DNA from 2 places in the Corynebacterium faecale genome. Region 2 is predicted to be linked to the other one. Evidence: riboswitches for the same ligand, from Rfam matches in the RefSeq annotation. Region 2 holds a riboswitch; the other holds the start of a gene.
What was found. A riboswitch is a leader RNA that binds a small molecule or an ion and turns the genes downstream of it on or off. The one in region 2 is predicted to bind thiamine pyrophosphate.

Region 1: another riboswitch for thiamine pyrophosphate. It lies ahead of CFAEC_RS04825 (ECF transporter S component); the one in region 2 lies ahead of CFAEC_RS08705 (thiamine phosphate synthase).

The regions. Positions count from the first base shown of each region.
Region 1 covers NZ_CP047204.1:1,030,386-1,037,775, reverse strand. Annotated here, with positions in the region: gene CFAEC_RS04855 (ATP-binding cassette domain-containing protein) at 1-1,261, shown strand, start outside; gene CFAEC_RS04850 (PIG-L deacetylase family protein) at 1,258-2,004, opposite strand; gene CFAEC_RS04845 (calcium:cation antiporter) at 2,031-3,098, opposite strand; gene CFAEC_RS04840 (nucleoside/nucleotide kinase family protein) at 3,170-3,646, opposite strand; gene CFAEC_RS04835 (energy-coupling factor transporter transmembrane component T family protein) at 3,643-4,398, opposite strand; gene CFAEC_RS04830 (ABC transporter ATP-binding protein) at 4,395-5,765, opposite strand; gene CFAEC_RS04825 (ECF transporter S component) at 5,773-6,405, opposite strand; TPP riboswitch at 6,395-6,504, opposite strand; gene CFAEC_RS04820 (4-hydroxybenzoate 3-monooxygenase) at 6,799-7,390, shown strand, end outside.
Region 2 covers NZ_CP047204.1:1,901,607-1,908,996, forward strand. Annotated here, with positions in the region: gene CFAEC_RS08695 (helix-turn-helix domain-containing protein) at 1-179, shown strand, start outside; gene rplS (50S ribosomal protein L19) at 546-887, opposite strand; TPP riboswitch at 1,109-1,222, shown strand; gene CFAEC_RS08705 (thiamine phosphate synthase) at 1,220-1,870, shown strand; gene thiO (glycine oxidase ThiO) at 1,867-2,949, shown strand; gene thiS (sulfur carrier protein ThiS) at 2,946-3,146, shown strand; gene CFAEC_RS08720 (thiazole synthase) at 3,151-3,936, shown strand; gene CFAEC_RS08725 (ThiF family adenylyltransferase) at 3,937-5,004, shown strand; gene CFAEC_RS08730 (Tex family protein) at 5,001-7,337, opposite strand.

The DNA of each region.
Region 1 (7,390 bases), 870 kb from region 2:
CACCCTGTCCGGTGGGGAGGCACAGCGCACAAGGATGATCCGGCACCTGGGATCCCCCCTGACCGATATCACCTATGTGTTTGATGAACCTACCGCGGGCCTTCACCCTCAGGATATTGAGCGGATGAACCAGCTCCTGCTGGATCTGCGGGACAAGGGCAACACCGTCCTGGTGGTCGAGCATAAACCGGAGACCATCGCCATTGCCGATCATGTCATTGATCTGGGTCCGGGCGCCGGAAGGAAGGGCGGTGAGATCCAGTTTGAGGGCACCGTCGCTGAACTCGAGGAGTCCGATACCGTCACGGGGCGTCATCTCCACGACCGTGCCACGCTGAAAGAATCCTTCCGGTCCCCCACCGGCGCACTCCAGATCAGGGGTGCCAGCCGCAACAACCTGCGTGATGTTGATGTGGATATCCCACTGGGTGTTCTGACAGTGATCAGTGGCGTTGCCGGTTCCGGCAAGTCTTCTCTGGTCCATGGGATTTTCCGCGATGAATCTTTTGTGGTGGTGGATCAGTCCTCCATCCACGGGTCCAACCGCTCGAACCCCGCCACCTACACCGGCATGCTTGATTCCATCCGCAAGGCCTTTGCCAAGGAAAATGATGTGAAGCCTGCACTGTTCTCCGCCAACTCGGAGGGGGCCTGCGCGACCTGTAAGGGCTCCGGTGTGATCACTGTGGATCTGGGCATGATGGCCGGGGTGTCCTCCCCGTGTGAGGTGTGCGAGGGCAGGCGTTTTGATGATGCTGTGTTGGACTACCATTTCGGCGGGCGGAATATCGCCGAGGTGCTGGCCATGCCGGCGGTGTCGGCGCATGAGTTTTTCGGAGCCGCGGAGTCAAGGATCCCGGCTGCGGTGAAGATCGCCAAGCGCCTGGTGGATGTGGGCCTGGGGTACATCACGCTGGGGCAGCCTCTGTCCACGTTGTCTGGCGGTGAGCGTCAGCGCTTGAAGCTGGCCACCCGGATGGGAGACAAGGCCACCACCTTTATTCTGGATGAACCCACCACCGGCCTGCACCTGGCTGATGTCCAGACCCTGCTCGCGCTTTTTGATTCTCTGGTGGAGGCCGGTAAATCCGTCATCATCATCGACCACCACCTGGGTGTGCTGGCCCATGCGGATCACATCATCGATGTCGGGCCCGGAGCCGGTTCCGATGGCGGCCGGGTCATCTTCGAGGGCACCCCGGTTGAACTGATCAACGCCGATACCCCGACGGGCAGGTATCTGAAGGCGTATCTGGCCTAAGCGTCGAACATCCGGAAGGCCACCGCGAATTCCAGGTCCACCCCAACGGCCTGGGAGGCCCCGAGGCGCAGCATCTCGGGAATGAACTCCTCCGGTTTCGGGTGATCGGGAAGCACCCGGAGGTACTCAGCGTGGGCTTTGAGGGATTCCACCCCGCATTCCATGGCGCTGTGTGAGATCCCGGTGACATGGGTGGGGTTGGGCACACCCGCGATCAGGATCTTGGAGGCGCTCCAGGGTTCCAGCCCCTCCTCATCGAGGAGTTCACGCTGTGCCCACGGGTTGGCGGCGTCGCGGGTGGCATCAATGGTGGCCAGGCCCGCCACACGGTGATCAGCCTGGTTGAATCCGCCGTAGGCTTCCACATCGAAGTTCGCGGTGATCACGGCATCGGGTCGGCGCTGACGGATCACCCGGGCGATGTCCCGGCGTAGTTCCAGATTGTAGACCAACATGGAATCCGGGTGGTCAAGAATGATCAGGTCGGAGACACCGACGCAGGCACATGCCGTGCGCTGCTCTTCGGCGCGCAGCGGGCCGACCTTTGCCGGATCCATGCCCTGGATTCCCGCCTCACCATGGGTCAGCAGGAGGTAGGTCACCTCTACTCCGGCATCCGTCCATTCCCGCACCGCCGCTGACAGCCCGTATTCCGGGTCATCGGGGTGGGCGACCACCACCAGCACCCGCTTCCAGGAGCTCCACTCGAGTTGTTGCACTGTTTCCGCATTCGGGTTTGTCATGTCGCCCAGGGTACTGATCAATGTTGCTAGTGGAACAGCGCCATGACGTACATGCCGAAGATCACCAACAGGACCGCACCGTGGACAGCGGTGATCCTGCGGGCGGTGAACGTCACCGCGGTCACCGCGATGGTCATCCCCAGTATCAGCAGGTTGAGCGGGCTCTCAGCCAGCACAACGGGTTGTCCGGTGACCGCTCCGATGATGAGCACCGACGGGATGGTCAGCCCCAGGGTGGAGACAAGCGCACCGTGGGCCAGGTTGATCACCCGCTGGATCTCCGCGCCCCAGGCTGCACGGACGGTGGTGATGGTCTCCGGGAGGAAGACGATCATCGCGATCACCACACCCGCCAGTGCCACCGGTGCGCCCCAGGCAGCCAGGGTGATGTCCATCAGGCCGGCCATGTCATGGGAGAGCCACACGATGGGCAGCACGGTCACCACGAGCACGAGCATCCGGAAGACAACCTCACCACGGAAGGCGGATCCCTGCGGCAACGCTGCAGCCGCATCCTGGAAGTCAGCGGCCTGGGCCCCCATCTGTCGCCAGAGGAAGAACGCGTACAACACGATGGTAGCCACCGCCACGGCGATCCCCTGGCCCCGTAGATACTGGCCATCCACACCCAGAAACACCGGCACGGCGAAGGCCACGGCGGACAGCATCAGAATCAACACCAGGTAGGTCTGTGCCCCGGTGCCGTTGTGCACCAACCCTCCATGCCGGAGACCACCGACCAGGAAGGAAATACCCACCACGAGCGCCATGATGATCATGGACACCGCCATCACGGAATCCCGGGCGATGGTCGCGGACTCCCCCGGCCCCAGCAGCACCGCCACGATGAGAATGACCTCGATGATGACGATGGACAAGGTCAGCACCAGGGAACCATAGGGGTCCCCCAGGATATGGGCCAGGCGCTCAGCTTGTTTCACCACCCCGAAGGAACAGAACAGGATCACGCCGATGATCACGGCGAGCAGCAGTGCGGGTGGCCCCGGAATGGCCACCAGCGCGAACAGTGCGACGGTGACCCACCCGACGATGATGCGGATGAGATCGATTGGATCCAGGCGTGTGGACGGCATGATCGCCAACGCTCCTTGAACACTCGGCGGGGCCGTCCCCAACGGTAGTGGGTTCGCGGGCCGTCCCGCGATCAGGCCAACCCTAGCACGTGATCCACCGCCACATGCCCGGGTCCGGAGAAGTGCACACGCTCCTGTGCCGCCCACATCTCCCACCACGGGGCGTACCCCGGGTCACGCGCCAGGGCGCGCTGCCTCCGCGTTGTTTCCGGCCCCAGGATCCGCACGGTGATCACCGTGCCCACTGCCTCAGCTGCGCTTATCGACGCCCCCGTCACCGCCCCGCACCCTTCAATGATGAGGCTTGTGTGGGCGCGGATCGGCACCCACCTGGCGCGCTGGTTGCGTTCCCAATCCCACCGCCAGAATCCGGGCTGGACAGGGTGCAGCACATCGGTGGCCACCATCTGACTGGCGGCGGCGAGCCCCGCCCACCCCGGGTAGAAATCCTCGAGGTGCACCAGTTGGAATCCGGTCTCCTCGGCGAGTTCACGCGCCAGGGTGGTTTTGCCGGAACCGGACTGCCCGTCGATCAAAATGATGATCATGTACCCAGGAACCTGAAGTAACCGGTCTGGATCGACACCACGATGGCGGTGACGGAGATGGCCAGGCACACGAGGATGACGGCGGCGTCGATAAGCCCGACGGTGGAGGAACGGGCCCAGGTCCTCCCCCGGTGGCGACCGAAACCACGCGCCTCCATGGCGGTGGCCAGTTTGGAACCGCGGCGCAGCGACAACACCAATAACCCGAAGGCCATGGTGAAGAAGTGACGGATCCGCCCCTGATCCGCGATACCGCGGGCACGACGGGAGCGGTCCATGGACTGCCAGTCATCGCGGAACAGCGACACCAACCGACCACCGGCGACGGCGCCGATGACGAACCGTTCCGGCAGGCGTGCGATCTGTGCCAGTCCATCACCAAGGTCGGTGGGGTCCACCCGGGAGATGAGCACCACCACCGGCAACCCGACGGCGAGCACACGCACACCGATCGCCAATGCCAGGGACAGGGAGTTGTCGGTGACGTGGGCGAGCAGGAAACTGAAGTACTCCCTGCCCTCCGGGCGTCCGTAGAGCGCCATGGACAACGCGGCGATCGGTGCGATGAGAAACAGCGGCCAACCGCGTTTGAACAACTGCCTCCAACTGACCCCGGCAAGGGGTGCCAGCAGGATGGTGGCGGCAAGCGCAATGGCTGCGGATACCACATCCACGCTGATCAGCAGCGGGGTGGTCAACGCTATCACGGCGGCGATGCGGGTGACCGGGTTGATACCTTCAATCACATTCACCGCGCACTCACCTCCAGATGGTGATCCCCCAGGGCCGCGATGAAATCCGGATCGTGGGTCACCGAGACGATCGTGGTTCCGGCATCCGTGAGTTCGCGCAGCATCCACACCAGTTCCCGGAACGTCACCGGATCCTGGCCGAAGGTGGGTTCATCCAGGATGAGCAGCTTCGGGGCCGCCACCAGTGCGGTAGCCACCGACAGCCGGCGCTTCTCCCCACCGGAGAGCGTGAAAGGGTTGGCATGCTCCAGATGGCGAAGGCGCAACCGGTCAAGCAGTTCCTCAATGCGGCTGGCGCTCACCGGATCCACGGTGCCCTTGCGTTTACCGGACATGATCTTCGGTCCGACCTCGATCTCATCCCGGACGGTGCGGGCCACGAACTGATGCTCCGGATCCTGGAAGACGGTGCCGATGCGCCGGGCGAGATCCGCGGAACGCCACTGGTGCGGTTGCCTGGACACCCCCTGACGGAGACTGTCCGAGAGGTGCAACTGCCCATCCTTCGGTGGAATGAGACCTCCGATGGTCAGGGCCAGGGTGGTCTTGCCCGAGCCGTTGGCACCGGTGATCACCGTGGAGGCTGCTTCGGGGATTTCAAAGGAACGCGCCGGGCCCCAGCGGGTGAGCAGGTTCTCAGCTGACATCACGGAGGCGGCGGCAGGGTCCCTGCGGGATGGTAGATCTGCAACCCGTGTGAGTTCCCCCGCCGTGATCTCCTGAACGCCCTGATTGTCGAGCCGGAGGATGCGGTCGACGGTTCCGGACCAGAGCTGGTGGCGGTGCTCCACCACGATGAGAGTGGCACCGGTTTCAGCGACCACGCGGTCGACGGCCTCGACCACCTCCCGCTGACCCAGCGGATCCAGGTTGGCGGTGGGTTCATCAAGCAGGATGAGGTTGGCCCCCATGGCGATGACTCCGGCAAGCGCGAGGCGCTGCTTCTGTCCGCCGGAGAGGTGCCGGGTGGGATGATCCAGTGGCAGGGTCAGACCCACCATGTCCAGGGCCCGTTCCACCCGCGGCCAGATCTGTTCCCGCGGAACCTTGAGGTTCTCGCAGCCGAAGGCGACATCGTCGCCGATGCGGGAGGCTATGACCTGGGAGTCCGGATCCTGCAGCACCAGGCCGACGGCGGCGGCGTCGATAAGCAGGGAACCGTAGGTCTCGCCCTCGGTGTCATCACCGAGCACGCCGGCCAGGGCTGCGAGCAGGGTGGATTTACCTGAACCGGAATCGCCGGTGAGCAGAATCCGCTCCCCCGGTTCGATGGTCATGTTGATGCCCTGGAAAGCGGGTTTCTTCCGGGATGCGTGGCGGTAACCGAAGTCCCTGACCGTCACGCGGGTACCGATGGTGGTGGTCACGATGGGTTTAAACCTCCCTGCGCAGCTCGCGGCCGGCGGCGAAACGATCCAGTGCGCCGGTGCGGGCGAGCGCACGCACCAGGAGGAAACCCACGAGACCGGCGAGCAGCGCGCCGGAGATCATCAGGCAGGAGAAGTAGATGATGTTGAAGGCCAGGGACATGGCGAAGTAGGCGCTGAGGACGGCCTCCAGGAGATAGGCGCCGACGCCGGCCCCCATGCCCGCGAGGATCGCCACCGGGAGGGTGAAACGGCGGTAGAGGAACAGTGCGAAGATCAGTTCCGCCCCGAGCCCCTGGGCAATGCCGGAGTATAAGGTCTCAATGCCCCACTGTGAGGCCAGCGCCGCGGAGACGGACGCTGCGATGACCTCGACGAACAGTGCTGCTCCCGGCTTGCGGATGACCAGACCACCGAGGACACCGCCCAGTAACCAGACGCCGGCTGCCAGCCCGCCAAGTCCGGGGGTCAGGGCATCGAAGGCGGTGAACCATGCGTAGCCCACCGAGTTCCACACCACGAAGATCAGTCCGCAGGCCACGCCGAGGACTGCTGCGATGACGATGTCAATGACACGCCAGGTGTGTCTGGTGTTCTTCTTCTGTGCCTCCCTGGTTGAAGGCAGACGTGTATCAGTCATGTTTCCTCCCTATCGCCGGCATTACCCGGATCAGGTTCAACGGTTGTGGCTGCGCCACCTCTCAGCCCGGATTTTCACCGGACACCCGTGCAATTCGATGTATGTACTCAGGTACACCACGTACCGAGGAATTCATGCTAGCGCACCGATGGGTGGGGTTGTCCAATGTCGGTTTGTGGTAGTCAGAGCACAGTGACCGGAACCATCCCCCAAATCCCTTAACCACACCCCTGGGTACACCCTTGCCTGGATGCCGTGGCGTGAGATAACGCAGGATGTGGCGCGTGCCATAGACTATGACAGTTGTTCGCCAGATGAACGCCTTGCTTCACTGCGCCCACCACTCGTATGTTGAGGCGCAGATCACTTAATGCCTTAAAGAATGGAGCCTCCATGAATCACGTCCCAGTAGCCATCATCGGTGCTGGACCGGCCGGTCTCACCCTCGCCCATCTGCTGCACCTGCAGGGTATTGAATCGGTGGTGTTTGAAAGCCGCACCCGCCAGGCTGTGGAGGAGACGGTGCGGGCAGGAATTCTGGAGCAGGGCACCTTGAATCTCATGCGGGAAACCGGCGTGGGCGAACGCATGGAACGCGAAGCTGACCATGACGAGGCCATCGACATCGCCATCAACGGTGAGAACATCCGCATCCCCCTGACGGAACTGACCGGCCACAAGGTGGCCATCTACCCGCAGCATGAGTACCTCAAGGACTTCATTGCCAAGCGCATCTCCGACGGAGGGGAACTGCTCTTTGAAACCACCGTGGATTCCGTGGAGAACTACCAGGGCGATGGCCCGGCGACCATCACCTACACCGATGCAGACGGCACCACCCACCAGCTGAGCGCTGATTATGTGGTCGCCGCCGATGGTTCCAGTTCCCCCTCCCGCTCACTGGTCACCGCTGATGGTGGCATCCGCGCCCGCCATGAATACCCGTATGCATGGTTCGGCATCCTCGTGGAGGCTCCGAAGACCC
Region 2 (7,390 bases):
GACAGAACCGGATTTCCCAGATGGAGCACGGTCACCTCACCTCAGCCCGAGTGTCCACCATCCAGAAGTATGTTGAGGCTCTCGGCGGCAGCCTCGAGCTCACCGTTAAGCGAGCCGACGGAAGCACCGTCACTCTCCCGGTCGAAGAGGAACAGGAAGGTCTGGCAGACGCCAAATAACACCTAAAGACACAGCCTGGGATCCCCCTTCATGCGAGACTTCTCTAAGCTTGTCGTTTAACCTTTGGGGTTACGGGGTGGTGTGGATAAGAGCAGGCACGAGGCCTGGCACATACGGATTCGACCAGGAAAACGTACATGTCTCAGGAGCACTCGAGCGTAGCCGTTCCATCATCCATCATCGCCCCTCCCTCTGGGACCAGTTCGCCGCGCTGATCCCCCCACCTGATGTGTTCAGACGAGGGGGCATTCTTAGGCATATTCCTATTTGGCGGGATGGAGCAGGAAAAAACCCCCGGTTCTCACGCTGGGTGATGAACCGGGGGCTGGTCAATGGGGTTTAATTCAGTGACCTCACGCTATTGATTAGCGCTTCTCCTTGATGCGGGCAGCCTTACCGCGCAGTTCGCGCAGGTAGTACAGCTTGGCGCGACGAACATCGCCACGACGGATGACCTCGATGGACTCCAGGTTCGGGGAGTGAACCGGGAAGGTACGCTCGACACCGATACCGAAGGAAACCTTACGCACGGTGAAGGTCTCACGGATACCACTGCCCTGACGGCGGATGACAACACCCTTGAAGAGCTGGGTACGGGTGGTGGTGCCTTCGATGACCTTGACGTGAACGTCGAGGGTGTCACCGGGGCGGAAAGCAGGAACGTCGTCGCGCAGGTATGCGGAGTCGACCTTATCCAGAATGTTCATGAAAATGTCCTTTGACAGTCAAGGGAAAGAGGAGCCTGGCGGCACTTCCCCTGATGTGGGGCGCTCGGCCGGTTCGTATCCGTTTCAGTTTTGCGCCGCTGCCACGTACCGCAACCTCAAATGAGGCAGAGCGATATGCACAGTCAACCTGGATATTCTTTCATGTTCTCAGGGCAATGCCAAATCCCCTCCGCCACCATCGGATCATCTACACTGAAGGGCCAAACCCCCACGGGTGCCTGAGGTATCAGGCTGAGATCGCGCTGCAGTTCCGCGCGAGAACCGTATGAACCTGTCTGGTTAGCACCAGCGAAGGAAGAGAGGCTGGTCCCATGCGACCCATCCCTGATCTGCAGTGTTATCTCATCACCGGCCACGGATCCACGGAGCATGTCGTGGACGTGGCCCGCAAGGCTGTTGCCGGTGGAGCCCGGATGGTGCAGGTGCGCAGCAAACCCATCTCCGCGCGCGATCTCCATGCGCTGACCGAAGCCGTCGCCCGTGCGGTGGGCGATACCGCCCATGTGCTTGTCGACGACCGCGTGGACATCGCCCTGGCCCTGCGCCGCCGCGGACTCCCGGTCCACGGGGTGCACGTCGGGCAGGATGACCTGCATGTCCGCGATATCCGTGCGCTGCTCGGCGAGGATGCCCTCATCGGCCTCACCACCGGCACCCGCGAGCTGGTGGAGCAGGCCAATGAGTTCGCCGATGCGATCGACTACATCGGTGCCGGACCTTTCCGCCCCACCCCCACCAAGGATTCCGGCCGCACGCCCCTTGGCATCGAGGGTTACCGCGAACTGGTGAGGCTGTCACGGGTACCGGTGGTGGCCATCGGCGATGTCACCGCCGATGATGCCCAGTCCCTCGCTGCCACCGGAGTCGCCGGTCTGGCCGTTGTCCGTGGACTCATGGATGCTGATGATCCCACTGCCTATGCTAGGCGCCTACTCACCGGATTCGAGGCGGGAAGCCGATGAGCAGCGTCACTGTTATCGGCGGAGGGCTCATTGGTCTGGCGTCAGCCCTGCGTCTGGCGGATGCCGGGCACACCGTCACCTTGATGGATCCCTCCCCCGCATCCGGGGCCACCCATCACGCCGGTGGCATGCTCGCACCTGTGGCTGAGGTGGTCTACCGGCAGGAGGATCTGTTTCCGCTGATGGTGCGCTCGGCGGAGTTGTATCCGGGGCTGCTGGAGGTCGTCGCAAAGCACACGGACCTGCCCACCGGGTACCGGAGGGAGGGCACCATGGTGGTGGCCGCGGACCGGGCGGATTCAGCGCATCTATCGGAGTTGGCGGACTACCAGGCCACCCACGGTATGGCGGTTGAGCGCCTGCCGGTGCGTCAGGCACGCGCACTGGAACCGGCGCTGAGTCCCCAGTTGGCTGGAGCCGTGCTGATCCCGGGAGATCACCAGGTTAATCCGCGGATGTTCGCCACAGCACTGCTGGATGCGCTGCACAACCTCGGCGTCACCGTAGTGCGGGAACGCGCCACCGCGCTGCCCGATGATGAACAGGTGGTACTGGCCAATGGTCTGGGTGCCGGCGAGCTGTATCCCGGACTCCACTTGCGCCCGGTTTACGGCGATATCCTGCGCCTGGGTGTTCCTGATCATCTGCAGCCCCTGCTCACCCGCGTGGTGCGCGGCTTCGTGGAGGATCGGCCTGTCTATCTCATCCCACGCACTGATAACACACTCGCCATCGGTGCCACCTCGCGGGAGGATAACCGTCCCATCCCGCGTGCCAGCGCCGTGCATGATCTGCTGCGTGATGCCATCCGCCTGGTGCCCGGCATTGAGGAGTGCGATTTCCTAGAGGCCACCACCGGGGCCCGCCCGGGCACCCCGGATGATCTCCCCTACTTGGGAAGGGTGGATGAGCAGCTGATCATCTCCACCGGCTATTTCCGCCACGGGATCCTACTGACGGCGCTGGCCGCAGATGCCACCCTGGCGCTGGTGGAGGGCCGCGATCCAGGCATTGACCTGCGCGCCTGCCACCCGCACCGACACCATAAACCTGTTTCAAAGCAAGGAGTTTCATCATGAACCTGACCGTGAACAACCAGTCCGTGACCACCGATGCCACCACGCTGGAGGGCCTGGTCGAGGAGACCCTCGGCAGGCTTCCCGAGGCCGGCGTGGCCGTGGCCGTCGACGGTGACGTGGTGCCCCGTTCCCAGTGGAACCGCGACCTCGAAAGCGGCCTCACCATCGATATTCTCACCGCCGTCCAGGGAGGCTGAACAGATGCTCACCATCGCCGACCGCACCTTTGACTCCCGCCTGATCATGGGCACCGGTGGTGCCACTTCGATGGCCATGCTGGAAGATTCCCTTGTTGCCTCCGGGACGGAACTGACCACGGTGGCCATGCGCCGTCACGCCGCCACCGCCGGGGATGGTGGTGAATCCGTCTTCGAGATGCTGCGGCGTCTCAACATCGCACCGCTACCCAACACCGCCGGGTGCCGCACCGCCCGCGATGCTGTCATCACCGCGAAACTTGCCCGTGAAGCATTGGGCACCAACTGGGTCAAGGTTGAGGTCATCGCCGATGAGCACACCCTGCTCCCCGATGTGGTTGAACTCATCGACGCCTGCGAACTACTGGTCGCCGAAGGGTTTATTGTCCTGGCCTATACCTCCGATGATCCCGTGGTGGCCAAGCGCCTGGAGGATGTCGGATGTGCCGCGGTCATGCCCCTGGGCTCCCCCATCGGCACCGGCCTGGGCATCCTCAACCCGCACAATATTGAATTGATCTGTTCGCGCGCGACCGTGCCGGTGCTCCTGGATGCCGGCGTGGGTACCGCCTCCGATGCGGCACTCGCGATGGAGCTCGGATGCGATGGCGTGTTGCTGGCGTCTGCGGTCAACCGTTGTCAGGACCCGGTGACCATGGCCCGCGCGATGCGGTTAGCCGTGGATGCCGGACACCTCGCCCGCACAGCCGGGCGCATCCCCAAACGCGACCATGCCGTGGCCTCCTCTAGTTTTGATGGACTGGTGTCCTGGTCGGATCAGGTGCTGTAGATGACACTTCCGGATACCGAACTGCGCCGCACCGCCCGCCAACTCGCCCTGCCTGGTTGGGGAACCTGGCAGCAAGAACGCCTGCACAATGCCCACGTGCTGGTCATCGGCGGCGGTGGCCTGGGTTGTCCCGCCATGCAATCACTGGCATCTGCCGGGGTCGGGCACATCACCGTCATTGATGATGACACCGTGGACATCACCAACATCCACCGCCAGATCCTCTTCGGTGCCTCCGATGTGGGCCGGCCCAAGGTGGAGGTGGTGGCGCAGCGTCTGCACGAACTTCAACCCGACATCACGGTCACCCCATTGCAGAAGCGGCTGACCGTGGAAAACGCGGTGGAGCTGCTCGGTGAGGTTGATCTGGTCCTCGATGGCTCTGATTCCTTCACCACCAAATACCTCGTGGCGGATGCCGCAGAGATCACCGGCACTCCCCTGGTCTGGGGCACGGTGCTGCGCTTCCGCGGTGATATCTGTCTCTTCACCGATGGTGTGGGGCTGCGTGATCTCTTCCCCGCCCAACCCACCGGTGATTCCATCCCCGACTGCGCCACCGCCGGGGTGCTCGGTGCCACCACCGCCATCATCGGCGCGCTCATGGCCACCGAGACCATCAAGTTCCTCGCTGGTTTACCCACCCAACCGGGACGGATGCTCAGCTACGATGCCCTGACCGCCACCACCCGCAGCTTCACCGTGACCGCTGACCCGGCGCGCCCCCGGGTGACGGAACTACAGGCGACCTATGCCGATGCGGTGTGTGCCCTCGGGCCGACTCCAACAGAGCTGCTGGATGAGGTCCGCTCCGGCGCGGCAGTCCTGCTGGATATCCGTGAGCCCCATGAGTATCTGCTCAATGATTCACTGGCTGAGCTGACACCGGTGCGGTTGCCGCTCTCGGCGATCTCTGGCCGGGAAACGGTTGAGCAGGCACTCGGGGATGCCCGGCGCGTTGTGGTGCACTGCGCCTCCGGTGTGCGCAGCGCAACCTTCTGTGACCAGTACTCGGACCTGGATCATGAGCTGCTCAACCTGCCCGGTGGCATCAACGGGTTGGTTTAACGCCCAAGCCCGGCGCGTTTGAGTGCGTCGGCCATCGCGCCACCCGCAGGCGTTGGCTGTGCTTGTCGACGCTGCCCCTGCCCGCCACGGTCCCCCGCCCTGCCGGCGGAACGGTTGTCAGTCTGTTTGTCACGGCGCTGGCCTGAATTCTGGTTCTTGCGCTTCGGTGCGGGCGCGCCGGGTTCATCGGTCAGGCGCAGTGACAGACCGATGCGTTTGCGGTCCACATCCACGTCCATGACCTTGACCTTCACCACCTGGCCCGAGCGGACCACTTCATGCGGGTCGGAGATGAACTTGTCACTCATCGCGGAGACATGGACAAGTCCGTCCTGGTGGACTCCCACGTCCACGAAGGCCCCGAAGGCTGCCACGTTGGTCACGGTTCCCTCGAGGATCATGCCGGGGTTTAAGTCGGAGAGTTTCTCCACGCCTTCCTTGAAGGTGGCGGTCTTGAACTCCGGGCGCGGGTCACGGCCTGGTTTATCCAGCTCCGCGATGATATCGGTCACGGTCGGGATGCCGAATTTCTCATCGGCGAAATCAGCTGGGCGCAGTGTGGCCAGCAGGGCTGAATTGCCGATGAGGTTGTCCATCCCCACTCCGGTGGCCTCTACGATGCGACGCACCACCGGGTAGGCCTCGGGGTGCACCGCGGAGGCGTCCAGTGGGTCTTTACTCCCATTGATACGCAGGAAGCCGGCGCACTGTTCAAAGGCCTTCGGTCCCAGGCGCGGCACCTTGTTCAATTCCTTGCGGGAGGTGAAACCCCCGTTGTCATCGCGGTAGGCCACGATGTTATTCGCCAGGGTGGAACTGACACCGGCCACCCGGGTGAGCAGTGGTGCGGAGGCGGTGTTGAGGTTGACGCCGACTGCGTTCACGGCATCCTCGACCACGGCGTCGAGGGTTTTGGCCAAAGCATGTTGGTTCACATCATGCTGGTACTGCCCCACGCCGATGGCTTTGGGTTCGATCTTGACCAGCTCAGCCAGAGGATCCTGCAGGCGCCGGGCAATCGAGACTGCACCGCGCAGGGACACATCCATGTCGGGGAACTCATCGGCTGCAATCCCGGAGGCGGAATACACCGAGGCACCCGACTCAGAGACCACCACCGGGGTGGGGCGGGTACCGCCGGCCTGTTTGATCAGGTCAGCAACCTCACTAGCGAGCTTCTCGGTCTCACGGGAGGCGGTGCCATTGCCCACCGCCATCAACTCCACTCCGTGGGTGGCGCAGAGGCCCGCCAGTTCCTGCACCGCATCGGTCCACCGGTTCTGTGGCTGATGCGGGTAGACGATCGTGGTATCCAGTGCCTTACCGGTGGAGTCCACCACAGCCACCTTCACACCATTGCGGAAACCCGGGTCCAGACCGATGGTGGCGCGCTGACCTGCGGGGGCCGCCAACAGCACATCACGGAGGTTGGTGGCGAAGATATCCAGTGCCCCGGCCTCGGCTTTTTCCTTCAGGCGCATGCGTACATCCAGGCTGGAGGACACGTAGAGCTTGGTGCGCCAACCCCAGCGCACTGCTTCAGCCAGCCAGCTGGAGCGGGAGGTGTCCAGATCAAAACGGTCCGTAATCATGCCCTCGTACAGGGTGTCCTCCCCTGCATCCAGGTTCAGTTGGAGCACTCCCTCGTTCTCACCGCGGAGCAGCGCCAGGATGCGGTGTGAGGGCAGGGACTCAAAGGATTCATTGAATTCGAAGTAGTCCTTGAACTTGGACCCTTCAGTTTCTTTTCCTGCCACCACGGAAGCGGTCATGGAGCCACGTTTGTACATCTGTTCACGCACCCCACCCACGAGGTCAGCGTCCAGGGCGAAGCGGTCAATGAGGATGGCTCGGGCCCCCTCCAGGACCTTTTTGGTGTCCTCGAAACCTTCGGTGATGAAGGAACTGGCCGCATCAGATGCATCGGTTGCCGGGGCGTGGATGAGCTTATCCACCAACTCTTCCAGACCGGCCTCCCGTGCGATATCCGCCTTGGTCCTGCGTCGTTTCTTGAACGGCAGGTAGAGATCCTCCAGGCGGGCCTTGGTCTCACACCCGAGGATCAGTGCCCGCAGGTCCTCGGTGAGCTGGCCCTGCTCCTCGATTGCAGTCAGAATTGCCTGCTTACGGTCTTCCAATTCACGGAGATAGGTCAGGCGCTCCTCCAGCTGTCGCAGCTGGGTGTCATCCAGACCGCCGGTGACTTCCTTGCGGTAACGGGAGATGAAGGGGACGGTGTTCCCTTCGTCGAGAAGCTTGATGGCCGCAACCACCTGCTCCTCCCTGACACCGAGTTCGCGGGCGATTGCGCTGGGAATTGAGATCACTGACATTCTGGCGATTCTAGCGTGGAGTGCGGGGTGCACGCCCGGGTGGGTGGATCACC